Regions from separate parts of the Methylotenera sp. L2L1 genome, predicted to be linked through region 2. Evidence: predicted binding sites of a transcription regulator. Region 2 holds the regulator's gene; each other region holds the start of a gene.
The links. Region 2 encodes sigma-54, which starts transcription at its own class of promoters, with help from an activator protein. Its sites were predicted from a motif close to TGGCACNNTTCCTGCT; they were not measured.
Positions count from the first base shown of each region.

Region 1: a site for sigma-54 is predicted at 3,333-3,348, ahead of FG24_RS08030 (glycogen/starch/alpha-glucan phosphorylase). Genes of this name have one in related genera too.
Region 3: a site for sigma-54 is predicted at 4,994-5,009, ahead of FG24_RS05590 (prepilin-type N-terminal cleavage/methylation domain-containing protein). Genes of this name have one in related genera too.

Region 1 is NZ_JQMG01000001.1:1,672,498-1,682,791, reverse strand. It holds gene FG24_RS08035 (DUF4197 domain-containing protein) at 1-650, opposite strand, end outside; gene FG24_RS08030 (glycogen/starch/alpha-glucan phosphorylase) at 774-3,293, opposite strand; gene htpG (molecular chaperone HtpG) at 3,455-5,356, opposite strand; gene FG24_RS08020 (Ppx/GppA phosphatase family protein) at 5,555-7,078, shown strand; gene FG24_RS08015 (hypothetical protein) at 7,155-7,643, shown strand; gene FG24_RS08010 (PA2778 family cysteine peptidase) at 7,829-8,773, opposite strand; gene FG24_RS08005 (PA2779 family protein) at 8,820-9,215, opposite strand; gene FG24_RS08000 (SixA phosphatase family protein) at 9,461-9,934, opposite strand; gene ppk1 (polyphosphate kinase 1) at 9,956-10,294, opposite strand, start outside.
Region 2 is NZ_JQMG01000001.1:649,840-660,133, reverse strand. It holds gene FG24_RS03165 (cation:proton antiporter) at 1-148, opposite strand, end outside; gene FG24_RS03160 (KpsF/GutQ family sugar-phosphate isomerase) at 458-1,483, shown strand; gene FG24_RS03155 (KdsC family phosphatase) at 1,484-2,044, shown strand; gene lptC (LPS export ABC transporter periplasmic protein LptC) at 2,112-2,834, shown strand; gene lptA (lipopolysaccharide transport periplasmic protein LptA) at 2,845-3,534, shown strand; gene lptB (LPS export ABC transporter ATP-binding protein) at 3,571-4,293, shown strand; gene FG24_RS03135 (RNA polymerase factor sigma-54) at 4,290-5,873, shown strand; gene hpf (ribosome hibernation-promoting factor, HPF/YfiA family) at 6,019-6,345, shown strand; gene hprK (HPr(Ser) kinase/phosphatase) at 6,382-7,323, shown strand; gene rapZ (RNase adapter RapZ) at 7,350-8,183, shown strand; gene FG24_RS03115 (PTS sugar transporter subunit IIA) at 8,222-8,644, shown strand; gene FG24_RS03110 (HPr family phosphocarrier protein) at 8,693-8,962, shown strand; gene ptsP (phosphoenolpyruvate--protein phosphotransferase) at 8,959-10,294, shown strand, end outside.
Region 3 is NZ_JQMG01000001.1:1,195,851-1,206,144, forward strand. It holds gene FG24_RS05575 (cytochrome c biogenesis protein ResB) at 1-1,502, shown strand, start outside; gene ccsB (c-type cytochrome biogenesis protein CcsB) at 1,513-2,655, shown strand; gene FG24_RS05585 (sensor histidine kinase) at 3,147-4,847, opposite strand; gene FG24_RS05590 (prepilin-type N-terminal cleavage/methylation domain-containing protein) at 5,091-5,738, shown strand; gene FG24_RS05595 (ABC transporter ATP-binding protein) at 5,911-6,705, shown strand; gene mlaE (lipid asymmetry maintenance ABC transporter permease subunit MlaE) at 6,745-7,548, shown strand; gene mlaD (outer membrane lipid asymmetry maintenance protein MlaD) at 7,580-8,119, shown strand; gene FG24_RS05610 (MlaC/ttg2D family ABC transporter substrate-binding protein) at 8,186-8,806, shown strand; gene FG24_RS05615 (STAS domain-containing protein) at 8,803-9,093, shown strand; gene FG24_RS05620 (ABC transporter ATP-binding protein) at 9,298-10,236, shown strand; gene FG24_RS05625 (ABC transporter permease) at 10,233-10,294, shown strand, end outside.

The sequences.
Region 1 (10,294 bases), 1.0 Mb from region 2:
ACATTACTTGCCTGTCCTACTGGGTCTTTACGAATAGCAGCTTCTTCTTTTGCCATCATTAAATAAACACCATCTAGTGTTTTTTGGGTGACATATTGCTCAAGGTTAGCCTGCTCTTTTTTGACAACGCCAAACTTGCTACCCATCTCAGCAAACTTATTGTATTGCTGAGCGAGTTGTACGTTTTCTGTCGCTTTTTTGACAATCGGAAGAAATTTTTCAGCCATCGGTGCTGAGGTGGTTTTTTTGAAGTATTGTGTTGCGGCATCATCGCCACCGGTTAATATCGCCTTGGCATCAGCAACACTCATCTTTTTAACTGAATCGACCAGTAATGCTTTCGCTTCTGGCACGGCAGCTTCTGCCGCACGGTTCATTTTAAGCACTAGCTCATCTGCTTGCTTGCCCATACCAAACATACGCATGGCTTTTTCAGCTTTTTGCATCGTCTCGGGTAATGGAATTTTAACTTCTTTATTGCCTAAAAATCCATCTACAGCACCTAATTGACCAACCGCCTTACCTGCGGCTTGAATCAATGCCTCTTTTAACCCACCACTTGCTTCGGCATTACTTAAATCGTTGACACTTAACGCATTAGCATGCGTTGCGAACAAAACAAACCCTAAAACTGCCATTAGGTAACGCATATGTACTCCGTTCTTTATCGTAAAATTAAGCTTGAAATATCAAACTAATCTTACGACAAATACTAGGAATTAACAATTACTTGCAATGGAACCAACTATCAAAGTCTATGTTGTTTTCGCTGTTTATTTTTTAGGTTTAGCATTTGCATGAGGTGTTACATGCCAAATATTTTTAGCATAATCACCAATTGCTCGGTCGCTTGAAAACTTAGCCATATTAGCCACGTTTAATATCGCCATGCGTGTCCAATCGTCCTGATGTTGGTATAACTTGCCGACACGCTCTTGCGCCTCAATGTAGCTCGCATAGTCTGCCAGCAATAAGTATTGATCATTATTCAGCAAGTTATCGACAATGATTTGATAACGGCTAGGTTCATCAATCGAGAAATATCCATCCGCTATCATGTCTAGCACTTGCTTAAGCTCTGGGTTACTGTTGTAGTAATCACGCGGGTTGTAGCCACTCGACTTTAGCTCGGCCACTTGTGGCGTAGTTAAACCAAAGATGAAAATATTTTCATCACCTACTTCTTCTTTAATCTCAACGTTAGCGCCATCAAGCGTACCAATTGTTAATGCGCCATTTAAGGCCATTTTCATATTACCGGTGCCGCTCGCCTCGGTGCCTGCGGTTGAAATTTGCTCTGACAAATCACTACCCGGGAATAAAATCTCAGCAGCTGAGACCTCATAGTTAGGGTAGTACACTACTTTTAATTGGTCACCGACAGCCAGGTCTTCATTCACGATAGAAGCAACATCATTAATCAAACGAATGATATGTTTTGCCATCCAGTAGCCTGGTGCTGCTTTACCACCAAAAATAATCGTGCGTGGTGTAATACCCTTTTCGCCACGGCGAATGCGGTTATATAGGGTGATAACATGTAAAACATTAAGCAATTGGCGCTTGTATTCATGAATACGCTTGATTTGCACATCAAACAAGCTGTTTACATTTAACTTAACACCCGTTTTAGCTTCGATTTTTGCAGCTAGACGTTTTTTGTTTGCAAGTTTCACCTGTGCAAAGGCTTTTCTAAAATCTACATCATCAGCTAATGGCGTAATTTTCTTGATTTGTGATAAGTCTTTTTTAAAGGCTGGGCCTATCGCTTTTTCAATCAAACTAGTTAAATCTGGGTTTGCTTGATTTAACCAGCGGCGCGGCGTAATACCATTAGTGACATTAGTCATCTTTCCGGGAAAGATACGGTCAAAATCAGCAAACAAAGTGCTTTTGAGTAGCTCACTGTGTAGCGCTGCCACGCCATTAACAGTATGGCTACCCACAACCGCCAAATGTGCCATCCGCACGCGACGGCCGTGATCTTCATCAATAATCGATACACGTTTCAACAGCTCAGCATCACCTGGAAAATGATGATTTACCATGTGCAAGAACTCATGATTAATTTGATAAATGATTTCCAAATGTCGCGGTAATAATCGGCCGAATAAGTCGACTGTCCAAGTTTCTAATGCTTCTGGCATTAAAGTATGGTTAGTATATGCAAAAATCTTTACGACTAACTCCCATGCAAAAGCCCATGGTAGCTGGTGTACATCCACTAACTGATACATCATTTCTGCCACACCGACTGATGGGTGTGTATCATTTAACTGTATCGCAATTTTCTCCGGCAATATTTTCCAGTCATCTTGCGTTTTCATCTCGTGCGTACTTAAGAAACGACGCAAAATGTCTTGAATAGAAGCTGATACAAAGAAGTATTGCTGTTTGAGTCGTAACTCTTTACCTAGAACAGAGGTATCGTTAGGGTAAAGTACTTTTGAGATATTTTCTGTTGCATTACGCTCTTCAACTGCTTTTTCGTAATTACCATCATTAAAGTGGTTTAAATCGAATTCACGCGCTGCTTTTGCTGACCACAAACGCAGGTTGTTCACCGTTTCAGTGCCATAACCAGGCACTGGCACATCGTATGCCATTGCAATCACATGCTCAGCATCTACCCAGCGCTGTACTTCCTCGCCACTATCATTAGGGTACTTAACAACATGCCCATGGAATTTAATATTGTATGTCGCCTCAGGACGTTGAAATTCCCAAATATTTCCATAGCGTAGCCAGTTATCTGGATTTTCTACCTGACGACCATTTTCAATTGATTGTCTGAACATGCCATATTCATAGCGAATACCATACCCCGCCGCAGGAATATCCATGGTGGCCATTGAATCTAAGAAGCACGCTGCTAAGCGGCCTAGACCACCATTACCCAGTGCAGCATCGGTTTCTAACTCTACCGTATTTTCTAAATCATGACCTAAGCTTGCCATACCTTGTTTAAGTTCATCATTAATGCCCAAATTTAGTGCGGCATTACTTAACATGCGCCCGATTAAAAATTCTAGTGATAAATAATAAACCCGCTTTGGATCATCTCGATAATAAGACTCTGATGTTTTCACCCAACGCTCAACCACGTGATCACGTATGGTGTAACTTGCAGCCTCGTACCAGTCTCTAGGCGTTGCAGCGTCGCTAGTCTTGAAGCTAGAGAATATCAAATGATTCTGTAAAGCCTGATGAATCGGCGCAAGTTTGGGTGTTGCACCCGACTTAGCTTTGGCTGTTTTCTTAGGTGTGGCTTTAGTTTCAGCTGGCGTTTTCATGTGAGATGATCTTAAATTATTGAATGGTATTGTTATTTTAGCAAAAATTGAGCCAGCTTTATGACGGTTCTTTGAAAGTTACATTGTAACCATCTCTTTTAACGCATATAAAAAAACCGCCAAACTTATATTTGACGGTTTTTATTTTTTATAACAACAACTTAACTAATCAAGCTATTCATACGTTTTACAAAATTCGCAGGGTCTTCCAATGTACCACCTTCTGCTAATAGCGCCTGATCAAACAGCACATGGGTTAAATCTGCAAATACCGTGTCTACAGACTCGGTTTCAAGACGCTTTACCAACTTATGGCTAGGATTGATTTCTAAAATCGGCTTACTTTCAGGTGCATTTTGACCCGCCGCTTTTAAGATACGCGCTAAGTTTCCAGACAAATCTTGTGCATCACTCACCAAGCATGCAGGAGAGTCTGTTAAGCGATGGGTTACGCGCACATCTTTCACTTGGCTACCCAATGTTTGCTTAATTTTCTCAACCAAGCTTTTTGATTCCTCTTCGATTTTCTTTTGAATCTCTTTCTCAGTTTCAGATTCAAGTTTGCCTAAATCTAAATCACCCTTAGCAATTGATTGCAGTTTTTTACCGTCAAACTCAGTCAAACTACCAAGTAACCACTCATCCACACGATCGCTCATCAGCAACACCTCTATGCCTTTTTTGCGGAAAATCTCCAAATGTGGACTATGTTGTGCGGCAGCAAAGCTGTCGGCAGTAATGTAGTAAATCACATCTTGCTCTGGCTGCATGCGGGCGATGTAATCTTTAAATGACACTTCCTGAACATCATTATCAGCTTTGGTTGAGGCAAAACGTAATAGACCAGCGATTTTGTCTTTATTTGCAAAATCTTCACCCGGGCCTTCTTTTAACACTCGACCAAATTCATTGTAGAACTTCGTGTAGTCTTCTGGCTTGTTTTCAGCCATATCTTCTAACAAGCCAAGAACCTTCTTAACAGACCCGGCTTTAATTGCATCCACATCGCGGCTAGATTGTAAGATTTCACGAGAAACGTTGAGCGGCAAATCTGATGTATCAATCACGCCACGTACAAAACGCAGGTATTGTGGCATCAGTTTTTCAGCGTCTTCCATGATAAACACGCGCTTAACATAAAGCTTAATACCATGACGACGGTCACGATCATACAAATCAAACGGTGCTTTGCTTGGCACATAAAGCAGAGAAATATACTCTTGCTTACCTTCTACACGGCTGTGCGTATAGGCTAATGGGTTCTCAAAATCATGCGATACATGTTTATAAAACTCTTGGTACTCTTCTTCTGTAATGTCATTTTTGCTACGCGCCCATAATGCTGATGCTTTATTGACAGTCTCATCCTCATCCGTCGCCACTTCAGCGCCATCTTTCCATTCTGACTTTTTCATCACGATAGGCAAAGTAATGTGATCTGAATATTTGCGGATAATGGTTTTCAGTTTCCAGTCGCTTAAGAACTCGTCTTCGCCTTCACGCAAATGCAAGGTAATTTCAGTACCACGGCTGGTTTTATCTGCGGCTTCGATGGTAAAGTCACCTTCGCCAGCAGACTCCCAACGAACAGCCTCGGTTGCACCCGCGCGACGCGTAGTCAGTGTTACTTTGTCTGCAATAATAAACGCTGAGTAGAAACCCACGCCAAACTGGCCGATTAAATTAGCGTCTTTGGCTTGGTCGCCAGTTAACGCATTAAAAAACTCTTTAGTGCCTGATTTAGCAATGGTACCGATGTTTGCAATCACTTCGTCACGGCTCATGCCAATGCCGTTATCGGCAATGGTTAAGGTACGTGCTTCTTTATCAAAAGCGAGTCTGATTTTCAACTCACTGTCATTTTCATAAAGTGCGCCGTTCGCTAACGCTTCAAAACGTAATTTATCTGCCGCATCTGATGCATTTGAAATCAACTCACGCAATACAATCTCTTTATTACTATATAAAGAATGAATCATTAACTGTAGAAGTTGTTTGACCTCAGCTTGGAAAGCCATTGATTCTTTTGGATGAGTTTCTTGTTGCGCTGTCGCTGTGGACATAAATTAAGCTCCTAATATTAAGAATGAAAAACAATAGTAGCTATGTGGGGGTTGCTCACAGTTTTTCAAGCAATATGCCTAATGACTTCATCAATTATTCTAAAATTTAAAAAGTGTCATCAAAGTTTCAAACTATAATCACATAATAAACAGTATTATTGTTTTACATAAACCTCGCACAAAAAATTTTCACCATTTATGAATAATCAATCGAATAACGCACCTGCAGATAAGGCGCTACTCGCTGCCATCGACTTAGGCTCTAATAGCTTTAGGCTTGAAATTGGCAGGCTAGATAGTGGCCATATTGAACGTGTAGAATATATTAAAGAAGCTGTGCGTCAGGGTGGCGATTTAGATGAAGACCGCAATTTGACCACTGAGGCGATTGAGCGTGGCATTCGTTGCTTGTCAAGATTTGGTGAGCGCTTGCAAGGCTTTGATACCTCTCATGTGCGCGCCGTTGCAACGCAAACATTACGAGAGGCTAATAACCGCGACTATTTCTTGAAGCTCGCTAAAAAGGCGCTAGGTTTTGAAGTAGAGGTCATTTCTGGGGTTGAAGAAGCACGCCTTATTTATCAGGGCGTAAGCCGCTTTTTACCTCAATCAGATGAAAAAAGATTAGTCATTGATATTGGCGGACGCTCAACCGAGTTCATCCTTGGTCATGGCTTTGAATCAACACACACGGCGTCACTACACGTAGGCTCTGTTGCATGGTCACTTAAGCATTTTGCCAGTGGTGAGTTTACAGAAAAAGCATTCACACGCGCACAAATCTCTGCTGAGTCTATTTTTGAAACCCTAGGTGAAAATTTCAACAATAATCATTGGGATATTGCGTATGGCGCATCAGGCACAGTTGGCGCAGTTGCCGACGTGTTAGTGCAATATGGCAAACCTGCAGATTCAGTAAGCAAAGAAAGTTTATATTGGCTGCGTGAAGAGCTACTAAAAGCACGCTATGCAGACAAACTGCGCCTGAATGGTTTAAAAGAAGATCGTAAACCCGTCATTGGTGGCGGCTTATCCATTTTGATTGCCGTATTTGAGTTTTTAAATATTGATACATTAAATGTTGCAAAAGGCGCCTTACGTCACGGCCTACTCTACGACATGCTAGCACGTGAAAGCGATATGCTGGACTTAAGAAACGCATCAATACAACGTCTAGCGCGTAAATTTGATGTAGATGAAACGCATGCCAATACAGTTGCTGAAGTAGCTGAAAAGCTGTTTGAAAAAATTGGTGAAAACATTACCTTTGCAGATGGCGAACGTTTTAAGCACGCGCGTAAACTACGCTGGGCTGCACTGCTACATGAAATCGGCGGCATTATCTCTCCAGTAGATGCTCACCTGCATGGTGCTTACATCTTAGAGCACACCGAACCTGTTGGCTTCTCACAAAGTGAACTACACTGTTTAAGCTTAATTATTTTAGGTCATCGTGGGAAATTGAAACGATTGGAAGCTGATTTCTCTGATCGCGTATTTGTCATGCAACTAATTTGTATGCGGCTAGCAGTCATTTTATGCCATGCCAGACAAATGCCCAACCTCCGCGGTATACAGTTAGCAATAAACAATAATGGCTTTAAACTCACATTACCTAAAGCATGGTCAGCCAAATATCCTCAATCCTACTATCTGCTGGACGAAGAAACCCTAGCTTGGCAGAAAATAAACTGGCAATTTGAGCTGACCAGCGTTTTATAAATCTGTCACAAAAAATTCATTTGCATTCAAAAATAAACGGTATAAACTATTTATACCGTTTATTTGGAGCAAAACCATGTCAAAAATCAATGCCACACAAGCTGAAGCATTAAAATCAAGCCCAGAAAAATCTGAAGCCACAAGTACAACCCCTAGCCAACCAGTAGCGCCTAAAGCCACAGCAGCAAAGCCTGCTAGCAAAGTAGCGGTAAAACCTGCACCAAGCAAACCAACACCGACAAAACCTGTTGTAGCAAAAGCCACGCCAGCCAAGGCAATTGCAAAAGCACCTACTGCTGTCACTAAAAAAGTTGAAAAAACAAAAGTGATTAAAGAGAAAACACCAAAACTAAAAATGGAACGTGACAGTTTCACGATGCCAAAAACAGAATATGCACAATTTTCTGTATTAAAAGAACGTCTGACTAAACTGGGACAACCCGCTAAAAAGAGCGAGTTACTACGTGCCGGCATCATGCAATTAAGTGCTATGACAGATGCAGCATTGAAAGCCGCGATGAGCAAAGTGCCTGCGATTAAAACTGGCAGACCTAAAAAGAAATAGATTCAAATAGTTTGGTATATTTCGCGCGAATGGTAGCCGGTATGAACCTACTACCATTGTGCGATAAAAGATGAGGCTCAACCCGCGTCACTCTCGCTAGGCAAGCATTGTCGTACTTAACATCAAACATACAGCTTGATATTATCCTGACGTCAACTTGATATCAGGTCATGTAAATTTAACTACTAAGGTTTCTTGACAAGGTGGCCGTTGATTTCATCAAGCGTTTTTACAACCTGCACCCGCATGGCTTGATCAGTATCAGCTAATTGCAGAGCCTGCTCTGCGGCCACTTTTGCTGCACGGGTATCCCCTTGAATCAACAGTATATTGGCTAAATTATTGTAAGCAGCGGCTGAGTTAGGGTGTGCAATTATTGCATCGCGAAACGCGCTGGCTGCCTGTGAGTAATTCCCTAATGTATAAGCGCTATTACCCAGCCCCATCAGCAATACTAAATGATTAGGCCAGCGTTTAACTGCCGCACTATATGACAAGTAAGCATCGGTCTTATTTGAATTTTTTTCAAACGCTACTATCGCCTTAGCTACTGCATCTGGTTCATCACCCGCAGGTAAAGTACCTGGTTTTAATGCAATAAAAGCCCAATACTCACTACGCGCCCAAGTCCGCTGAAAAGTGCTCAAAGTCATTTCAAACCGCTCAAAAGTCCCCGAACGCAACCAAATGAGCTCTTGGTCAAGATTGTAGCCAACCACTACTGCATAGTGCCATGATGGCGCCCAAGACAACCCTAAATTCTGCATGACCAGCACAACATTGCCTGCAGCCACTTCTTTTAATACCGCATCTAGTTTAGGCGTAATTTTTATCGACAATGCACCATGCCTACGTGCTGCGGCCAACATTTCAATTTGCAAGCTACCTTGACGAGCTGGAATATAAACTTCTGGCACCAGTTGGTCTGGTGTCACTCGGATATCAATTGCATTGAGTGCTGTTGCTAATGCGGCAGGGCCACAATGATATAAATCTTGAGGGAAAAATGGTGTTTCTGTCAGCTCATACTGCCTAGGGAGCTCTTTATTTTGTACGGTCTCACGAACACCTGTTGCAGCACAGGCATTCAATAACAAAAAGAAAGCCAGCATGAGACCTTTACGAACCATGCTGGCAACCAATTGTATAACCCTAGCTAAGTAAATTAGCTTGTGATTAACGAACTGAACGTGTAAATGGGTATACCTTAGTAAAACCAAGAATATCTGTAAGCAATAGTACGAAGAATATTAATACAATTGCACCAATGATACCGCCAGCTGGTGAGTTTTCAATTTGCGATGCCATTGTGCTTGCTTCTTCATCGGTCAAAGATGCTACGCGATCACGTGCTTGCACAGGGTCAATACCACGCGCAACTAACGCAACCTGCACATCTTCACGCGACAATGCGCTGATAATACGCGCACGATCTTGGTCAGCAGCGGCTGAGAATGCTTGCTCAGCCACTTGCGCTGAGCTGATCATGGCTGCTTGTACTGTTTGAATAGACCCTGTAAATAAAATTGAAGCCGCTAGAAAGGCACTGAAAAAACGTTTAACAAAAACCATGGTAAGTACTCCTTATCATTAAAATTTTTAAACATCCATAAAATTTAGTTAGAAAGACGCTTGGTATCTTTTAGCTCACTCAAATGGTATTAATAGGACAGCTATTAAGATCATCAAATACGAGTATCAAAATATGCCTACAGCACTAAGTTAACACAGTTTAATCAGCGTGTACAAGTAAAGCGTCACTAGGAAACATCACGCTACCAGCATGCAGACTAATCAAGACGGAGAAAGCACTCAATTTACAAACTAGGTTGCTTGACTGCTTCAATATAATAAAGCGCAGAACGTCCTGCTTTACGTTGCTTTAACCACCAAACAGCGCCTTTTTTCACCACACACGCTCTTTCATGCAACCCTAAAAGCTGGCTGATTAACAAGCCTAAGTTAGGCTGATGCCCAACAATTAGGATAGTTTTGGTGTCATTGGTATTTGAAATTTCTTTAACAATACGTGCAACGTTACTATCCACACTGAGAAAGTCAGCGACTTTGATTTCCACTTGATTCAAATTATGTAGGGCCTGAGCGGTTTGTAAACAGCGGCGTGCTGGACTACACAGTATCTCAATATTGTCAGGCGCATGCTTATGTAGCCACTTTGCAATCTTAGTAGCATCTTTATTGCCGCGTTTGGTTAATGCACGGTCACTATCGTCACCTGTTTCACTGTGCACTTCAGCTTCGGCATGCCGCCAAATGATTAAGTTAGCCATGATTTAATTTAATCAGTTTAGTTAATCTGTATATTTCTGCAATAGTTGTTGTTGCGCCCTAAAAATACGAACAGGTTCGTTAGGCTTAGCACGATTGTGTACTTGTGCCGCAATAGGCTGATAACTACCATCTGCATTTAATATCCACGCATCATGATTATCGTCCAAATACATTTGGCAGCATTCCTGCAAAATACGTGCGCGATTTTTTGCATCAGTAATTGGCCATGCAATTTCAACACGGCGCATCATGTTACGATTCATCCAGTCGGCGCTGGATAGCCACATATGCTCAACATCGGCAATTTTGAAATAAAACACGCGGGAATGTTCAAGCAAGCGGCCAATCACCGAACGCAC
Region 2 (10,294 bases):
CCGGCAGCACGCCAAAGGTGTGTGGCCCTAGTGCTAGGCCTACTAAGAAATAAGCCAGCATGGCGGGCAGCTGTAGCTTGCGGAAAAGCGCAACAGCAAGCACTGAGCTGATGAGCAGCATTAGAATTAAAGGAAGTGTGCCTGACATATTGTCTTTATAGGAAGCTGATTTTTATTATTGAATTGTTAGTTTATCTATTGTTTCATAAAGCACATCAAAACTAGAAATATCTTAGTCGATTTTACGTAATTTTTTGTAAATAATCTGGGCCGATAGCAAAAACTATGCCCGAGGTGAGTTTTTTTTAGTTATTTTTGGCAATATTCCCATATTCATCATGCTTTAGGCTTTATCACTCAAGCATTCCCTTTTATACTAGTTGCTTAATGCTTTAATTGTTAAAAAGTTATTTAATTGATGATTAAAGTGTAGATAAAATTTGAGTGTAAATAATTTATGGTGCAGACATCACAGATTAAAGCGTCACATGTGTCGCGTGGACCGCAATCGGTAGATCAAACACAAACGCTCGCACTGGCAAAAGAGATTCTGCAGCTGGAATCAAGCGAAATAGATGCGTTAGCACAGCGTTTGGACCATCGCTTTAGTGAAGCGGTGTCCTTGATTTTGCAGTGCAAAGGGCGTGTGGTCGTGAGCGGAATGGGTAAGTCTGGTCATATCGGCGGTAAAATTGCCTCTACACTGGCCAGCACTGGAACGCCTGCTTTCTTTATGCATCCAGCGGAAGCGAGCCATGGTGATTTGGGTATGATTACCGCAGGGGATGTCGTGATTGCGCTTTCTAACTCAGGTGAGAGCGATGAGATTCTAGCTATTCTTCCCCCGCTAAAGCGATTGGGTGCGAGCATTATTGCTATTACTGGAAATGATGCATCAAGCTTGGCCGCAGCCGCGGATATCCATTTAAGTGCGCATGTGAGTAAAGAGGCTTGCCCTCTAGGCTTGGCGCCAACTTCAAGTACTACCGTTGCGTTAGCGCTAGGCGATGCCTTGGCGCTTTGCGTGCTGGATTTACGTGACTTCACCGCTGAAGATTTTGCGCGGTCGCATCCTGGAGGTAGTTTAGGGCGTCGTCTATTGGTGAGAGTGAGTGACTTGATGCGCACGGGTGATGATGTGCCTCATGTGTCTGAGCAGGCTAGTTTAGCTGAGGCTTTGCTTGAGATGTCACGCAAAGGCTTAGGGCTAACAGCAGTTATCGATGCGGAACGGAAACCGATTGGTATCTTTACGGATGGGGATTTAAGGCGTGCTTTTGAGCAAAATATCAATGTGATGACCTCCAAGATTCTCGATGTGATGCATTCAAATCCAAGCACGATTCATCAGGATCAGCTTGCTATTGCTGGGGTTGAGGTGATGGAGCAGCGCAAAATCAATGGATTGTTAGTTGTGGATGATGGCGGTTATTTGGTCGGTGCATTGAATATGCATGATTTGTTATTGGCAAAGGTGGTTTAGGTGAGTGTGTCACAAAATAATATAGCCCTAACTGAGCGATTGAAGAATATTCGATTGTTGGTATTGGATGTGGATGGCGTAATGACTGATGGTGGCCTGACGATTGGGGATGATGGTCAAGAATATAAGACGTTTCATGCACATGATGGTTTGGGGATGAAGCTGTTGAAAGCAACCGGCGTTAATTTGGCAATTATTACCGGACGCACTTCAGAAGTCGTTAAGAAGCGCGCTGAAAGCACAGGCGTTGCCCATTTTTACCAAGGCGCAGAAGATAAACTGGCGGCGTTGCAGGACTTAATTAAGCTGAGCGGGCTGGAAGCTGCACAATGTGCCTTTATGGGGGATGATGTTGTAGACCTGCCGCCTATGTTGAATTGTGGCCTAGCGATTGCGGTGCCAGATTCGCCAGATTTATTACTGAAGCACGCGCATTATGTGACGCAAAAAAAAGGCGGCAGAGGCGCTGTGCGTGAAGTGTGCGAGTTGATTATGCAGGCGCAAGGTACATTTGACGGGCAAATGGCACGATTTTTAACGCAAGCTAGTATTTCCAACTAGGTAGAGAGTGCATCTGCATGAGTAAACAGTTAATGCAATCTAGCCTCAGCGGTGTGGGCGTTTAGGTATGCAACTCGGCACAAAATCCGCGATTGTTTTTCCTTTAGCTTTATTGCTATTGTTGGCTTTACTTACATTTTGGATTGATAAGTCGGTTCAGCCTCAGATGCCTAAATTGGATGGCAGTAGCCGTCATGATCCAGACTATGTCATGAGTAACTTTGAGACGACACAAACCGATGTGAATGGTGCGCTGCGTTACAAATTGGCGGCAAATGAGATGAAGCATTTTCCTGATGTAGATACCACGGATTTGATTAAGCCACGTTTTACACAGTTTGCAAAGGATAAGCCTTATACTAAGCTGGAAGGTGATACGGGTAATGTTTCCAGCGATGGTGAGCAAATTGAGGTGTTTGGTAAGGTGCTGGTGATGCGAGAAGCTTTCGGTGATAAGGGTGAACTGACGGTAGAGACGGATTACCTTAAAATTTTACCTAATGAAGAATATGCGACGACAGATCGCCCTGTGGTGATTAAACAGGCGCCAGGTACGGTCATTTACGCAACGGGGCTGATTTATGAGAAAAAGCAGCAAACAGTGACGTTGTTGCATAAAGTGCGTGCACATTATGAGCGTCCTGCCGCAAAAGCAAAAAAATCCATGACATCAAGTCACAAGACATCAAATCAAAAGAACAATCAGCAAGTAAAGGCAGCTAAGCCAACTGCCGATGCTCAACGAGATAAACCAGATAACAATGCGCGCATTCGGAGACGCTATGAATAGGCAGTTTTTCATGATTAAAGTAAATACATTATCGAATCTATTGTTATGTGGGGTTTTATTGTTAAGCCTGAATGGCCGGGTATGGGCAGAGGCAGCGGACCGCGACAAACCGATTGATCTAGAAGCCGATACAATGAAAGTGGATGATGCAAAGCAAATTAGTACATATGCGGGCAATGTGATTCTCACGCAGGGTACGCTGGAGATTCATGCAGATAAATTGATTGTGCGTGAAGATAAAGAGGGCTTTCAGCATAGCACTTCCTTAGGTAACCCGACGACGTTTAGACAAAAACTTGAGGGTAAAAATGAGTACATTCAAGGCAGTGCGCAGCGGATTGAATATGACGGACGCATGGATAAAGTGCAGTTGTATACAAAAGCGTGGGTGAAGCGTGGCGAAGACGTCGTGCATGGTGATTATATTATGTACGATGCCAATGCTGAGTATGCTGAGGTAATTGGCGGAGGTTCACAGAATGCGACTTCTGGTACGGGGCGTGTACGTGCTGTGATTCAACCTAAAAATAAAAAAGCGCCAGTCGAGATTAAACCTGAAGTTCCATCCACTAAAGCGAAGCCAGATGCTTCTAGCGGTAACGGCTCGATTCCTAGTGCTAAAGATGCAAGATTCAGCCGCACTTTGGAAGTTAGCAAAAGTGCAGCGGAAGTCAGTAAAAATACTAGCAATGCTCAATAATTTTCAAAATAATAACTGCATGATAAGTGGGCAATGATGAGCGAACTGATTGTAGAAAATTTACGTAAATCTTATAGTGCACGTACTGTGGTGCAAGACATTTCTTTAACGATTAAAAGTGGTGAAGTGGTCGGCTTGTTAGGGCCTAATGGTGCCGGTAAAACAACCAGTTTTTATATGATTGTTGGGTTGGTCGCCTTGGATGCAGGTAGAATTGCACTAGATGGTGCAGATTTGAGCCGTATGCCGATTCACATGCGCGCCAGAATGGGCTTGTCCTACTTGCCGCAGGAAGCTTCAATCTTTCGCAAGTTAACGGTCACCGAAAATATTTTAGCAATTTTGCAGTTACAGGATATCTCAGAAGAAGAAATGTCTGAGCGTTTGGAGTCTCTGCTAGAAGAATTGCATATTACGCATATACGTGACAGTGCCGCGGTGAGCTTGTCTGGCGGTGAGCGCCGTCGTGTAGAGATTGCTCGCTGTTTGGCATCTGATCCTAGCTTTATTTTGTTAGATGAACCATTTGCCGGTATTGATCCCATTGCTGTGATTGATATTCAGCAAATTATCCGCTTCTTAAGTTCTCGCAATATCGGTGTGTTGATTACTGATCATAATGTGCGTGAAACACTAGGTATTTGCGATCGCGCTTATATTGTGAATCAAGGGCATGTGTTCGCCTCAGGTGTTCCAAGTGAAATCGTTGCGAATGAAAGTGTAAGAGAAGTGTATTTAGGTAAAGATTTCCGCCTATGAAGCAAGGTTTACAGCTTAAGTTTTCACAGAATCTATCACTGACGCCACAGTTGCAGCAGGCGATTCGTCTGTTGCAGCTTTCAACATTGGAGTTAAATCAAGAAATTGATGTGTTGATGCAAACCAATCCTTTGCTGGAGCGGGGCGATGACACTGAAGATGAGTACGGCAATGAAGTTGAGTCAGTGGCTGATGGCGCAGATTTGAGTGCGCAAAGCGCTGAGGTTGTGACGGATGTAGATAAGCCTGAAGTGGATGGTTTTGATGCTGATTATTTAGATTCAGGCCATGAGTTTTCTGGCTTGGATTCTACTGTATCAAGCCCTGCTGAGCCGGTCGAGCCTTCTGAGTTTGAAGTGTCAAACTCAGAGTACGCGGATACTTTCTCGGCCGAGTTCGGTGATGAGTTCGATGAGTTTTCAAATGGTAGCCGTTGGGATGAAAACACCATGCCGGCGGACGATGACAGCGATTTTAAACCACAAGAAACCTTGCAGACGAGTTTGCGTGAGCATTTGCTCTCTCAATTAAAGCTAATGCCGCTGTCGGAGCGTGACCAGTCGCTTGCATTAATGTTGGTTGATAGCATCAATGATGATGGATATTTGGAGCAGTCATTAGAAGAAATCGCTGAACTGATGCCAGAAGAGCTGGAAATTGATGCGATGGAGCTGCAAACTGCATTGCGCCATGTGCAGCATTTAGACCCTGCAGGTGTCGGTGCGCGCAACCTAAGTGAGTGTTTACTTTTGCAGTTAGAAGTGCTGCCAAAATTTACGCCACATTTAGCCTTAGCTAATTTAGTGGCAAAGCATTATCTACCGGTGTTGGCCTCGCGTGATTTTGTAAAACTGCGTAAAGAGTTGGGCTGTGATGAAGCAACCTTAAAGCAGGTGCAGCAATTAATCACCAGTTTAAACCCGCGTCCTGGCAGTGCGTTTAGTCATATAGGCTCAGAACACTACATACAGCATGAAGTGATTGTCAAAAAAGTAAAAGGTATCTGGATCGCCAGTTTGAATGACAGCGTGATTCCTAAATTGAAAATCAACCAGCTGTATGCTGGCATCTTAAAGCGTAATCGTGATAGTTCTAGCCAGTATTTGCAAAGCCAGATGCAGGAAGCCAAGTGGATGATTAAAAATATCCAGCAACGGTTTTCTACCATTCTGCGAGTGTCACAAGCGATTGTGGATAGGCAGCGCAATTTCTTGGAGTACGGTGAAGTCGCTATGCGTCCGCTGGTGTTAAGGGAGATTGCCGACGAGCTTGATTTGCACGAGTCGACCATTTCACGTGTGACGACTAATAAATATATGCTGACACCTCGTGGTATTTTTGAGCTTAAGTACTTTTTCGGTAGTTCTGTTGCGACAGATAGCGGCGGTACTTGTTCGGCAACGGCTATTCGCGCATTGATTAAGCAGTTGGTTGACCAAGAAAACCCCAAGAAGCCTTACTCCGATAATCAGATTACAGATTTGCTGGCAAAGCAGGGCATTGTGGTCGCACGACGCACAATTGCTAAGTATCGTGAGTCAATGAATATAGCACCTGCGAGCTTAAGAAAATCGTTATAACTGAATTGTTTAAATCTACGTAAAAAATTGTTGAATTCCTTGCCACAGACCCAATGAAAAGTTGTAAACTGAAATTGTTCTGTAAGTCTTAATCACGAATCTCTGACAATTAATATTTGCGGAATATTTTCAAAAGGAGCAAGTCATGAATTTACAATTAACAGGTCATCATTTAGAAATTACGCCCGCTTTACGTGACTATGTCACTAGCAAATTAACTAAAATCAGTAATCACTTTGATCATGTGATCGATGTCAAGGTGACCATGAGTGTCGAAAAGCTGGCTCAAAAGGTTGAAGCTACACTGCATGTGCCTGGTAATGATTTACACGCAGAATGCCAAGATGAAAATATGTATAGTGCAATCGATATGTTGACCGACAAGCTGGACCGTCAAGTGGTGAAACATAAAGAGAAAAATACAAATCATCACAAAGCGAATGGTGCAGTTAAGCATCAAAACATTGACTGAGTTTTTTAGTATTTAATTCTTTTTGTTACCTTAAATATGGCTCAATTCAACGTCGCTGAGCTATTCAAACAAACCCGCCGTAAACTCAAATTAAGTTGGGTTGCAGGACTCAACGGCGGGTCAAATACTCTCACTAGCGAAACAGTTACTAAACCATCCTTGGCACTGATAGGCCATCTTAACTTTGTACATCCGAATCGAGTGCAGGTGTTAGGCTGTGCTGAGATGGACTATATTACCAATTTGCCCACTGCTGACGCAGAGCGTGCAATCAATAATCTATTTTCTACCGATTTAGCAGCCGTTATTGTTGCGAACGGTGAGAAAGTGCTTGATATACTGTTGGCTGCGGCCGATCAGCACAACGTTCCATTATTTACCTCTACCTTACGCAGCCCAGAGCTTATGGATATCCTGAGTCACTTCTTGGCGCAGGCGATGGCTGAGACTATTAGTGTGCATGGCGTGTTTATGGAAGTACAGGGTTTTGGCGTGTTACTTAAAGGCGAAGCCGCTATCGGTAAGAGTGAGCTTGCGTTAGAGCTGATTTCACGCGGACACCGACTGATTGCCGATGATATTGTAGATTTTTTCAGGATATCGCCTGAACGCATAGAGGGGCGCTGTCCCCCGTTATTAGAAGACTTTTTAGAAGTCCGCGGTTTGGGTATTTTAAATATACGCGCCTTATTTGGTGATAACGCGGTTAAACCTACTAAGCCGCTGGATTTAATTATTCAGTTAGAGAAGGCGGATCTGCAAACTTTGCAGATGTTAGACCGACTAAGTATTAAAACGCAGCATGAAGAAGTGCTTGGATTAAAAGTGACCAAGGTACATATTCCGATTGCTGCCGGGCGAAATATTGCTGTGTTGGTCGAGGTTGCCGTGCGTAACCATATGTTGCTGTTGCGTGGCGTGAATGCGACAAAGCAGTTGATGCAACGTCAGCAGCGCGCAATGAAGCAACACAAGTAACTTTTCTACTAGGGCTCATCGAATCCATGAAACAACTGATTATTGTCACCGGTCTTTCTGGATCAGGAAAGAGCATTGCATTACGTGCGCTTGAAGATAGCGGCTATTACTGTATCGACAACTTACCGGCTACCATGTTGGCCACGATTGCCGATCATTTAGATGCTGACCATAAGCGCATTGCCATTAGTATTGATAGCCGTAGTATTGCCATTGAAACCCTGCCGGTACATATTGACCAACTTAAATCAAAGAGCATTGATGTGCAGGTGTTGTTCTTGGAGTCAAATGTTGAAACTTTGGTCAAACGATTTAGCGAAACAAGACGTAAACATCCGCTCAGTAAGGCTTCTATTACTTTGGCTGAGAGTATTGCGCTTGAACGTGATTTACTGGGCGGCTTGGGTAGTCTTGGACATGTGATTGATACTAGCTATTTAAGTGCTAATACACTGCGTGGCTGGGTGAAAGAGGTCGTGTCGATAGAGCATACAGGATTAACGTTGTTGTTTACCTCGTTTGGTTTTAAGCATGGCATTCCATTAGATGCAGATTTTGTGTTCGATGTGCGCTGCTTACCTAATCCGCATTACGACCCTGCGCTACGTGACCTGACCGGGCGTGATGAAAAGGTACAGGACTTTTTAAAAGATCATGCAACCGTGAACGAGATGATGCATGATATTAGAAATTATGTTGAGAAATGGTTACCATGCTTTGTGTCGGATAACCGTAGTTACCTGACGGTGGCAATTGGCTGCACTGGGGGGCAACATCGTTCTGTGTATTTGGTAGAGCAGTTAAGCCAATACTTTCAAGATAAACAGAAAGTACTAACACGACATCGGGAATTAAAATAAAACTCGAGCATTAAAATAAATAGGATTGATTTTAAACAATGATAGGTATTTTGATTGTAACGCATGGCACATTAGGTGAGAGCTTAATCTCGTGTGCAAGCCATGTGTTAGGTGGTACGCCTGCACAAATTGCATCATTAGCGGTCGATGGAAAAGATGACCCCAATATTGTCTTGCCCAAAGCGCTCGGTATGGTAGCGCAGCTAAACAGTGGCGATGGTGTGCTGGTGCTGTCGGACATGTATGGTGCAACACCATGTAATATCGTTGTTAAGCTTTTACAGCAAGATGTGGTCGCTGGCGTCGCAGGGGTCAGCTTACCTATGCTGGTTAGGGCGATGACCTATCGGCATGAGCCACTAAGTATCGTCGTAGAAAAGGCCATCAGTGGTGGTCGTGAAGGTGTGGTGCAGTTTACTAGCCAAGAATGTAAACGGTATGAACAAGATTCTTCCAATTAATCACAATTACAAAAATAACCAATTAGAACAACAACTAGGCCCAATAGCATGATTAGTAAAGAGCTGGAAATCATTAATAAACTAGGTTTGCATGCACGTGCATCAACCAAACTGACGCAAGCAGCTGGTAAGTTTGCAAGTGAAGTATGGATTACACGCAATGGTCGTCGCGTAAATGCCAAAAGCATTATGGGCGTGATGATGCTAGCTGCCGCACAGGGTTCTATTGTGACATTGGAGGCGAGTGGAGCCGATGAGTCTAACGCAATCGATGCGCTGGTGGCGCTGATTAATAGCCGTTTCGGTGAGGATGAATGAGTAGTTTGACTATACCTAGCTTTAGCATCCATGGCGTCGCTGTTTCTAGCGGCATTGCCATTGGACAGGCGCATCTTGTTTCTAATGCGCTGTTAGAGGTTGTCCATTATCAGCTACCCAAACATTTAATTGAAACCGAAATTGATCGGTTTAGCGAAGCAATTGCCAGTGTTAAGGCCGAGTTAGAGCAAATCAATCATAGCTTGCGTAAAAATGCACCTGCAGAGTTAAGTGCGTTTGTGGGTACGCATTTAATGATGTTAGAAGATAAGTCTTTAACAGAAATACCTAAGGATATTATTCGAAACGAGCAGTGCAATGCCGAGTGGGCTATCAAACTGCAAATGGATGATATTGTCGAGCAGTTTGAGCAAATTGAAGATGTGTATTTTCGTGAGCGTAAACAGGACGTTGTACAAGTCGTTGAGCGTATTATTAAAGCGCTGTTGGGGCATCCGAGCCAGCTAAGTTCTGAGCAACAGTTGAGTGCCGTGAATCAGGAACGAAAGCTGATTTTAGTCGCACATGACATTTCACCAGCGGATGCTATCCAGTTTAAACAGCATCAGTTTGCTGCATTTGTCACTGATGTTGGTGGCGTTACTTCGCACACTGCTATTTTGGCGCGTAGTCTTAATATCCCATCCATTGTTGCGCTGCAGCGTGCGCATGATTTAATCAATGATGGTGAGCTGATTATTGTTGATGGCCACTTGGGCATTGTCATTGTCAGTCCGTCAAAAGAGATTTTGGCTGAGTACAAATTACGTCAAGATCAGTGGGAATTAGAGCAACAAAAGCTTAAGCGCATCAAGAGTACGAAGGCGGTCACTATCGACGGCGCTAGTATTGATTTGCTGGCGAATATTGAAGTACCAGAAGATGTGGCCGCAGTAAAGCTTGCGGGTGCTACTGGCATTGGCTTGTATCGAACAGAGTTTCTTTTCATGAATCGGCACGATACGCCCGATGAAGAGGAGCAGTTTGTTGCATATAAGGCAGTGGCTGAGGCGATGAAAGGTGCACCGGTCACCATTCGTACATTAGATCTGGGTGCAGATAAGCAGGCTAATTCTGACACGGTTGTGAACTGCGCAAACCCAGCCTTAGGTTTACGTGCAATTCGTTTATGCTTATCTGAGCCGCAAATCTTTCATACACAATTGAGAGCTTTGTTGCGTGCCTCACATTTTGGCAATATTAAGATTTTGATTCCTATGCTTTGTACGCTTTCAGAATTGCGACAAACTAAGCTATTGCTTGAGCGCGCGAAACAAAGCTTACGCAAAGAGAGTATTCCTTTCGATGAAAATATTGCGCTAGGCGGCATGA
Region 3 (10,294 bases), 550 kb from region 2:
TAATCGCAGCTAAAGCTGGTACGCATCAGCGTTGGGGTTACATATTTACGCACGTGGCGATGGTAGTAATTCTATTCGGTGGTTTGCTGGATGGTAATTTGCCTTTTAAAGTGCAGGAAATGTTGGGATACAAGCGAATCGAAACGCTAGATTTGCCTGTTTCAAAAGTGCCAGCTGAGAGCAGAATGTCTGCTAGCAATCCTTCGTTCCGCGGCAATATGACCTTGTCAGAGGGGGCAACGCACAACGTGGCTTTTTTACGCGTGCGTGATGGCTATTTGGTGCAGGAGCTACCGTTTGCTGTTGGTTTGAAAGATTTTCGTATAGAACATTACGCAACAGGTCAGCCAAAGTCATTTGAGAGTGATTTGGTGATTTTTGACCCGGCGTTGAAGGAGCCTATTACTAAAACCATCAGCGTCAATCATCCTTTAACTTATAAGGGTATTGCAATTTACCAGTCAGATTTCCAAGACGGTGGTACTGGCCTTAAATTTAATGTGTGGAATCTGTTTTCTCCAAGCGAAAAATCTCACGCATTATCTGGTGCAATATTCGATGAGGGCGCACTAGGTGAGGGGGATGACCTCTTGCGTGTTGAATATAACGATTTCCGTAAGTTTAATATTATTAATATGTCGCCTGATGGCAAGGGTAAGCCACATAACGTAGGGCCTAATGTCACGTATAAGCTGCGCGATAGCCGCGGTCAGGCTGTTGAGTATGTTACTTATATGCAGCCTATGCAAATTGATGGCAAGTTTTATTTCTTGTCTGGTATGCGTGAAACGGTGCAAGAGGATTTCCGTTATTTGCGCATTCCTGCTGATGAGGATCTTAGTATTAATGGGTTTATGGGTTTTAGGGCGGTGATGCTAGACTCGTCTAAATATCAGGAAATAGCAAAACGCATCGCCAAAAAATCATTAGGGGTTAGTGATAATCCTGAAATCAAAAAACAGTTTGAACTAAGTTTAGTACGATTGTTAACTATTTTTGCGCAAGGTGGCTATAGTGAGGTTGCTAAAGTCATTGAGCAAAGTGTGCCAGAAAAAGAGCGTGAAGCCTCAGCGACTACTTATATTAAGATGGTGAATATCGCAGCTTACGAGGCTTATAACATGGGCTTGCAACTGAGTAATAAGCCTCTGCTGAAAAATAGTTCTGAAACAGAAGCGTTGATGCGTGATAGTCTAAATGCCTTTAGTGATATGTTCTTTTATGGCGCGCCATATTACCTACAGCTTAATCAGTTTGAACATAAAGAGGCTAGCGGTCTGCAACTAACTAAGTCACCAGGCCAAAAATGGGTGTATTTGGGCTCTGTAATCTTGGTGTTGGGTATTTTCTCTATGATGTATATCCGCGAAAGAAGAATTTGGTTGTATCTAAAACCAAGTGCGAACGAAGTGCATTTTGCAATGGCTTCAAATCGTAAGAATCTGGATTTTGAAAAAGAGTTTAGTTTGTACCGCGAACAACTTGCTGGCATTGTTAGCTAAGGATATAGAAATGAACAATACATTGGATTATCAACAAAAAACATTGTTACAACGGTTGAACTGGCAAGACTGGCTTTACGCCTTAGTCGTTGTTGCTGGTTCAATATTTGCCTTTGTTAAATATGCACATTATATGGATGCATATGAGGTTACTTTTCTATTTGGCGCGGCACTACTGTTTAGTTATTTAGGATGGCAGTGGAAGTCGCTAGGTAAATTGGTGATAGGTGTTGGTGTCATCAGTCTTGCCTCTATCGCCTTATATCAAGGGGATCAGGCGCGTGCAACGGAAGTGTTTTTCCTTAAATTTTTAATTTCAAGCCAGTCCGCCATTATGTGGATGAATGTTTTATTTGTGCTTGCAATGGTGACGTATTGGTTTGCTCTATATAAGCGCAGTGCTTTTAGTGCGAATGTGGCTTCCGCTTTAACATGGGTGGCAGTGCTGTTCGGTTTTGTTGGCCTGATGGTGCGCTGGTATGAGTCTTATCTCATTGGTGTAGATGTTGGGCATATTCCAGTAAGCAATCTGTATGAGGTTTTTGTGTTGTTCTGCCTCATTACCGCTTTGTTGTATCTGCACTATGAACAGAAGCTAAATACCAAGCAGTTGGGTGGTTTTGTGTTACTAGTCATCAACGCCGCGGTTGGTTTTATCTTGTGGTATACCTTTGATCGTGAGGCGCACAATATTCAGCCGCTGGTACCAGCGCTGCAAAGTTACTGGATGAAAATTCATGTACCAGCAAATTTTGTGGGGTACGGATCATTCTCTTTAGCGGCAATGGTGGCGCTAGCTTACTTGCTTGCTAGTAAAGGCGTGTTAACTTCGCGTTTGCCTAGTTTGGAAGTGTTAGATGATTTAATGTACAAAGCGATTGCTATTGGGTTTGCCTTTTTTACGATTGCAACCATTTTAGGTGCAATGTGGGCGGCTGAGGCTTGGGGTGGTTATTGGAGCTGGGACCCTAAAGAAACCTGGGCGTTGATTGTTTGGTTAAATTACGCGGCATGGCTACATTTGCGTATGGTTAAAGGCTTGCGCGGCCCGTTATTAGCTTGGTGGTCATTGATTGGTTTGATTATTACGACCTTCGCATTCTTGGGCGTGAATATGTTCTTGAGTGGATTACATTCATACGGTACGTTATAACTCAGGTTCCATGTATATGTAACACGTGTTGATTTAATACATAGATGTTGGTTAATTTTATAAAGCATTGTGATCAATCACAATGCTTTATTTTTTAACTTAAGCTTATGTATAGCTATTCCACTAAATAATTCTACTCCCACCTAGTCATTCCGTGCTTTCGTGTGTGAATAACCAGCTGAGCCAGCATTTGGCATTGCCGCTCCACTAAAGGGCTAAAGCCCTAAGTGAAAACGCGAAAGCGCATTATTCATACGTCACAGCTGGCATGTCCCATGGTGAAAACCTTTTACACGTTGCTTGCCAGTTTGCTGGCTTATCGCACCAATCTTGTCGCTTTAGCTACTTAAGATTGGTGGTGATGCCCTTTGTGGGTAGCAAATTGGGGTAGCCAAACACTGGCTCACGGTCTCGTCGGTATGACAATTTGTGCGATGAGACACAGCATCGTATTGTTTGATGGGATAGCTATAGTTAAGTAAAACGGATGTTTATTCACTTACTTTTTCAAGTCTAAACCTCACCTCACCATTAGCGTTATCTGTCAGGCTTAATAGGTAGCCGGCATTCTCAGCTTGCTGGGCGGCATGATATAAACCAACCCCCAAACCACTTTTTGAGCTGACATGTGATTTAAATAGTTTCTCTGCAACTTCATTAGGAATAGCTGAGCCAGTATCGGTGACTTCTATGCAAAAGTGACTGGATGGCATTAGGCAGACATTGATGTTAATACCAACTTCAAGCCTAGCTTTCTCCAGCGCATTTTGTATTAAATTATCTACGACGCTATCCAATACATCAGGGTCGATGTCTGTCTTTGGTAAGTGTGTAGGTGCTTCAAATTGAACTTGGTAGTGTGCGTTAAGTTGCTTAAAGTTTTTCCACCAGTGGCTAACTTTGGCTTGGTTCTTTTTCTCTATACCAGGTTCCTCAAGCTTGTTGAGCGTGCTTGAAAGGCGCTGGCTTAGCCTTGGAAGTTGCTTCTTGATCAGGTCTACTAGCCTAGCGTCATCTTCTGCGTGATTGCTCTGTTCTGCAGCGGCAGAAAGTGTGCCTAACGACTGTAAAATGTTCTTGATATCATGCGTCAGTCTAGAGCCTGTTTCATATAAGCTTTGCATGTAAGCGTTTTGGCTGATGGTTTCTTCACGGCGTTTCGCCTCATAAAACTCACCTAGGATTTGCGTGAGAAGTTGCACGTGCAGATACATGGCAGGTGTAAATTGCCAGCGTGAATAAAGCGTTAAATGCAGCTGTTGAAAGCTAAAAGTGGAGATGAAGTGCGTGGTTTCGCCAATCTCTTGGTGGGTGTCGTTAGAGTGCCAAGACACGCCGCTTACCCAGTTTAAGGCGGCTAACTCACGCATTGATGCTTGTAAAAATCCCTCAGCAGAAGTTTCGTTTTCAGCAAATGCTGCAATTTTTCTAATCCACTGCTCAAATGGCAAGCCTATGCTTAGTAGGTAGCGTGACATGAGCAGCTCTAAGCCTGAGAATGTTGCGCTAGGATTCCATAGCCAACTAATCGCAACCAATGTGATTGCTAGGCCAAAAACAGTAAAAATAAGCAGTTTTACATAATGAATTTGCCAGACGATGCCAATCGTAAAGCTACTTAATATGACAATTATTGTCAGTAAGAATATGAGTAAGGTGTAAAAGAAGTCAATATTGGGCGTGTATGCTGGGCTATTCTTTTTAGCAGATAAAAATAAAATGGTGAGTGGAAGTATTGGCAATACATAAATAAGGAGTAGCTCTGCAGCAAGTAAGTCGTTATTTGCGTCAAGTAGTTTGGGCACAACCCAAAGTAGAAGAATGGCAAGTAGATACGAAGCAGCAAGGATGTTTGGGACTTTTGAATGTGAGGCCTCACTCGATAGTACGCGCCCACCAATCAATGAAAATAGTCCTGCAATCCAAAATGCGGTGACCCACCAGTTAGTAAGAAAAGTGGTGAAGTAGGCGCCGACGAGTACGATACCCACCATTTTCCAAGATAACTTATCGCTTTGGCGCATGACTGGCTGCCATAACAAAAAGAAACCGTAATGGCATAGCAGTAGTGCAGTTTGCAAATGACCGCTACCCCCCCAGATTAAAAGCGCATGTAATGACAGCATCATGAGTGCCATTAGGCGGTCATGATTGTTAAGTGCTAGCTGGTAAAACTGATAAAGAGATCGCATAATTGAGACAGCTCACAAATTAATTAAATGAACATACTGTTAGAATTTGAACATAAGTGTTCAATCTTTGACAATAATTCGTGCGTAATAGATGGTATATCTTGTAGAATACAAGCAAATTGCTAGTAGATGTGATCAATGATAGCTGGTATGTTATTTGCTTGCTAGAAACTAACACTTTGAGTGTTTTAATTTACATGTTTAAAATGGCACATTAAATTTGTGCACAGTTCGGGGAACTAAATGAAAAGAACACAGGCAGGCTTTACGCTAATTGAGTTGGCAATCGTGCTAGTAATTATTGGCCTATTGCTTGGAGGCGTACTTAAAGGGCAAGAGCTGATTAATAGTGCTAAAGCAAAAAGTATTGCGAGTGATTTTAAAAACGCACAAATATTTATTTATGGTTATCAAGATAAATTTAGAGCATTGCCAGGCGATGATGCTGGTGTTGTAGCACATGTGGGCACTGGAGCAACTTTGGCAACGACAGGTGGTACGGTAGGTAATGCGCGTATTGACGGTGTATGGAACTCAACTACATTAACTGATGAGTCTGCTTTGTTTTGGCAGCATGTACGTTTGGCCGGTTTAGCAACAGGTCCTACGGCTACAGGAGATGCTAATTATTTACCTAGAAACTCAGACAACGGTCGGATCGGTGTGCAGAGTATGGGGACTGGATTTACTACAATCACAGGTATGACAGGGTTGTATGTGGTGTGTTCAGAGAATATCGCGGGTCGTTTGGTTAAGCAGATAGACATTAATATGGACGATGGCAATACCGCAACAGGTTCTTTGCGAGCTATTGTTACTGGTACAGCAACTCCAGTGGCAACGACCGCTATAGCTGAGGGTGATCCATACACTGTGTGTATGAGTTTCTAAGTCTTCTTTGTTTCAAAAGCCCGCTGCATGGCGGGCTTTTTTATTGGCATTAGCCGTTGCTTTTGCTTTGACCATGTTGCTATATGACATTTAAGCTTGCGTAGAATCCTAATTGTTCTAAAATGGCAACTTGAGTAAAAGCAAGAAAACTAACTGAAAAATTGTGCTTTAAATGACATCAAATATTGTAGAAATTGATAATCTTTCCTTTGGGTACAACGGTCGCTTATTGCATAAAGGCATTAACATGGTTTTTCCTAAGAGAAAAGTCGTGGCCATTATGGGTGGTAGCGGTAGCGGCAAGACCACATTGTTACGTTTGATTGGTGGGCAAATTAAGCCGACTAAAGGCGAAGTGCGCGTTGATGGGCATGTGGTGCATGAGCAAAGTCGTGATGACATTTATCAATTACGTCGTACAATGGGCATGTTGTTTCAGCACGGTGCTTTATTTACCGATCTAAGCGTATTTGATAATGTCGCATTTCCAATGCGTGAGTTAACAGATTTGCCTGAGTCTATGATTCGAGACTTGGTGTTGCTCAAGCTTAATGCAGTAGGTTTGCGCGGCGCGCACAAGTTTATGCCAACCGAGTTGTCTGGAGGTATGGCACGTCGCGTGGCATTAGCAAGAGCCGTCGCATTAGATCCAAATATCATCATGTACGATGAGCCGTTCGCTGGCCTAGACCCCATCTCGATGGGCGTGATCTGTGGCTTAATTCGCAGTCTGAATGATGCCCTAGGCGCAACGTCCATTATTGTTTCGCACGATGTAAAAGAAACTTTCTTGATTGCTGATTACGTCTACTTTGTTGCCAATGGGGAAGTTACAGCAGAGGGTACTCCTGAAGATTTAATGCAGTCTACCCTGCCATTTGTTCACCAGTTTGTGCATGGTGAAAAAGATGGCCCGGTGCCTTTCCATTATGCCGCGCCTGATTATCGCGCTCAGTTGTTGGGTTGAGCATTTTGCTCACAATAGCAGTTCAATGGATTTAGTTTAATGATTAATATAATAATTAATAAAATTTCTCGGCTTTTAAGTGGTATTGGCAGCCGAATGGTTGCGCGCATCTGGCGTTTAGGTGCGGGTGCGCGGCTGTTTATGTTGGCCATTATTTATTCAGGTGAAAGTTTTAAGCGTTTTCATCTTACATTGCGTGAAATTTACTTTACCGGCGTGATGTCATTGTTGATTATTATTGTGTCTGCGTTCTTTGTGGGCATGGTGTTAGCCTTGCAAGGCTATAACACGTTACAGAAATATGGTTCATCAGAGGCGATTGGCGTGTTGGTGGCGCTAGCGTTAGTGAGAGAGCTGGGGCCTGTGGTGACTGCCTTGTTATTTGCTGGCCGTGCAGGTACCGCGATTACCGCTGAAATTGGCTTGATGAAAACGACTGAGCAGTTATCAGCCATGGAGATGATGGCGGTTAATCCAATTGCACGCGTGGTTGCACCAAGGTTTTGGGCCGGTGTAATCACTATGCCGATACTTGCTTCTTTGTTTTCAATGGTCGGAGTGTTGGGCGGTTATTTAGTTGCAGTGCCTTTGATTGGTGTTGACGATGGTGCTTTCTGGTCGCAGATGCAAGCTAATGTAGATGTTCGCGCAGATATTATTAATGGTGTGATTAAGAGTGTTGTGTTTGGTGTTGCATGTACGATGATTGCCTTGTTTGAAGGCTTTGATGCGCCGCCAACCGCTGAGGGTGTTAGTCATGCCACCACCAGAACAGTAGTGATTTCATCGCTGACCGTATTGGGTTTAGATTTTGTATTAACATCTTTTATGCTGGTTGTTTAGCCCATAAAAACAAAGTTGAGAGGGTAGTGAAGTGGATAGAACAAAAATAGATTTATGGGTAGGTATTTTTGTGGCGCTAGGCATGGCAGCATTGCTTGGTCTTGCCATGAAGGTCGGTAATTTAACTTCAAGTAAAATAGGCGAGACTTATAATGTGAGTGCTGCCTTCGAGAATATAGGCGGTTTGAAGCCAAATGCGCCTGTGAAGAGTGCTGGCGTAGTTGTTGGACGTGTTGCTGATATTGGCTTTGATGCTAAGACTTACGAGGCAATTGTGACCATTAAAATAGATAAGCGTTATGCGTTCCCAAAAGACACATTTGCCAATATTTATACAGCAGGCTTGCTGGGTGAGCAGTATGTTGGCTTGGAAGCTGGTGGTGAAGATGATGTGCTGAAGAATGGCGATAAAATCACACAGACGCAAGATGCGATTGTGTTAGAAAAAATGATTAGTCAGTTCTTGTATAACAAAGCTTCTGAAACCGAGGCTGATAAAGGTACAGCAAATGCTGCATCTGGAGAATCAGCAGCGGCTAAGTCAACCGAATTGGGTGATGCACCGTTTTAATCACGGTTAGTAATAGTCTTGATGTTAATTAATTGGTCATTTTGACGAAAATATAAAAGGGCTCCAATGAAAATGTTTTTGAAATTAGTAATGAATGTTGCTTTCATTACCTCTATGTTTGTTAATGCTAGCTTGGCTCAGGCAGAGCTTACTGCAGATGAGTTAGTGAAGCGCACGGCTGAGGATGTGCTTAGCACAATCAAAAGTGATAAAGACATTCAAGCTGGCAATCAGCAAAAGATTTTTGCGCTGGCTGAAGAAAAGATCTTACCCAATTTCGACTTTGATCGCGTTTGCCGTATGGTGCTTGGCAAAAACTGGAGAGCAGCCACACCAGAGCAGCAAGCCGCTTTTCAGAAAGAGTTCCGTACTTTGCTGTTGCGTACGTATGCTTCTGCATTAGGTAAATATAAAGATCAAGTGATTGAGTACAAGCCTTTGCGTGCTGAAGCCGGTGCTAAAAATGTGAGCGTTAAAACACAGATTTTACAACCTGGTGGTCAGCCGATATCTGTTGATTACAGCCTAGTGAAAGCCGAGAATGGCTGGAAAGTGTATGATATTGTGATTGAGAGCGTGAGTTTGGTAACGAATTATCGTAGCCAGTTTAGTAGCGAAATTCGCCAGAACGGTATTGATAGCTTGAATAAAAAACTTGCGGATAAGAACAAAGCATCTGGCGTATGATTAGTTTCGATTCACAAGAAAACAAATGGCTAGTCTCTGGTGAGATATTGGTGGATAACGCCAATGCAGTGCTTGTTGAGAGTGCTGTTTTGCCGATGAATGATGCACTTCAGATTGACTTCTCAGCGGTTACCAATACAGATACGTCCGCTATTAGTTTGATTATGGAGTGGCAACGCAGAGCTGCTACTTCTAATCATAAAATCACATTTAAAAGCTTACCTGAAGGTCTTGGTAGTTTGGCTACCCTTTATGGGGTTGCTGACTTTATTCCATTGAGTGTTTAACTCTTTGATCCAAGACCATTTCGGGGTCGGTAGTTTTTCTTTGGAAATATAGGTTTTTTTGTAGGCCGGCATTTTCAAATGACCGCCCACTATTTTAGATAGTGCATTCTAAATAGTGGCGCATATTTAGAATGATTTTTTGAAAGTTAAGGCTTTTTGTAGTTGAGTGCTGATAAGTTTTAATTGTTAATCGAAAGTCATTTCTTGAATCATCCCGCAATTCATATCCATGGCGTACATAAAAACTTTGGTGCGCTACATGCCTTAAATGGTGTTGATCTTACCATCGAGCAGGGTGAGTTCTTTGCCCTGCTTGGGCCTAATGGTGCAGGTAAATCTACCTTGATTAATATTCTTGCAGGTCTTATTGCACCCAGCGCCGGTAGCATCTCAGTGATGGGTTTTGATGTGCAGCAGCAATACCAGCAGGCGCGTCAGTTATTGGGCGTGGTGCCTCAAGAGTTGGTATTTGATCCTTTTTTTAATGTTCGAGAAATGTTACGTTTTCAAGCTGGCTATTTTGGCCTTGGGCGTGAAAATGATCTGTGGGTAGATGAGATATTAGAAGGGCTGGGTTTAGCAGATAAGGCGCATACTAATATGCGCAAGCTATCTGGTGGCATGAAGCGTCGTGCGCTTATCGCACAGGCGCTTGCCCATAAACCGCCTGTGATTGTGCTGGATGAACCTACCGCAGGTGTGGATGTTGAATTGCGCCAGATGCTTTGGGAGTTTATCAAAAAGCTAAACCGGGATGGTCACACCATTATCTTAACCACTCATTATTTAGAAGAGGCCGAAACGTTGTGCAGTCGTGTCGGTATGATGAAGCAAGGTAAGATAGTCGCATTAGATAGTACGGCTAATTTGCTTAATAAATTCTCAGGTAAACATTTGCGACTGACATTAGGTAATGTGAGCTTGCCGCAAGATGTGGAGCGTTTGGTGCGCCATGTTGAAAACGGTATTTATACCTTTGCTTTAACCGATATGAGTCAGATAGAGTTGGTACTTTCATCTTTACGCGCTAGCGGTATTAAGGTGATTGATATGCAGTTAAATGAAGCAGATCTGGAAGATGTGTTTTTATCGCTAGTCGGCAACGAGACCGTTAATCATCAATCAGTGAGTCATGCATCATGAGTGATTTGAAAATAAATACTTCACTCAATAGTCGATCAAGCTGGATTGGCCCTTGGAC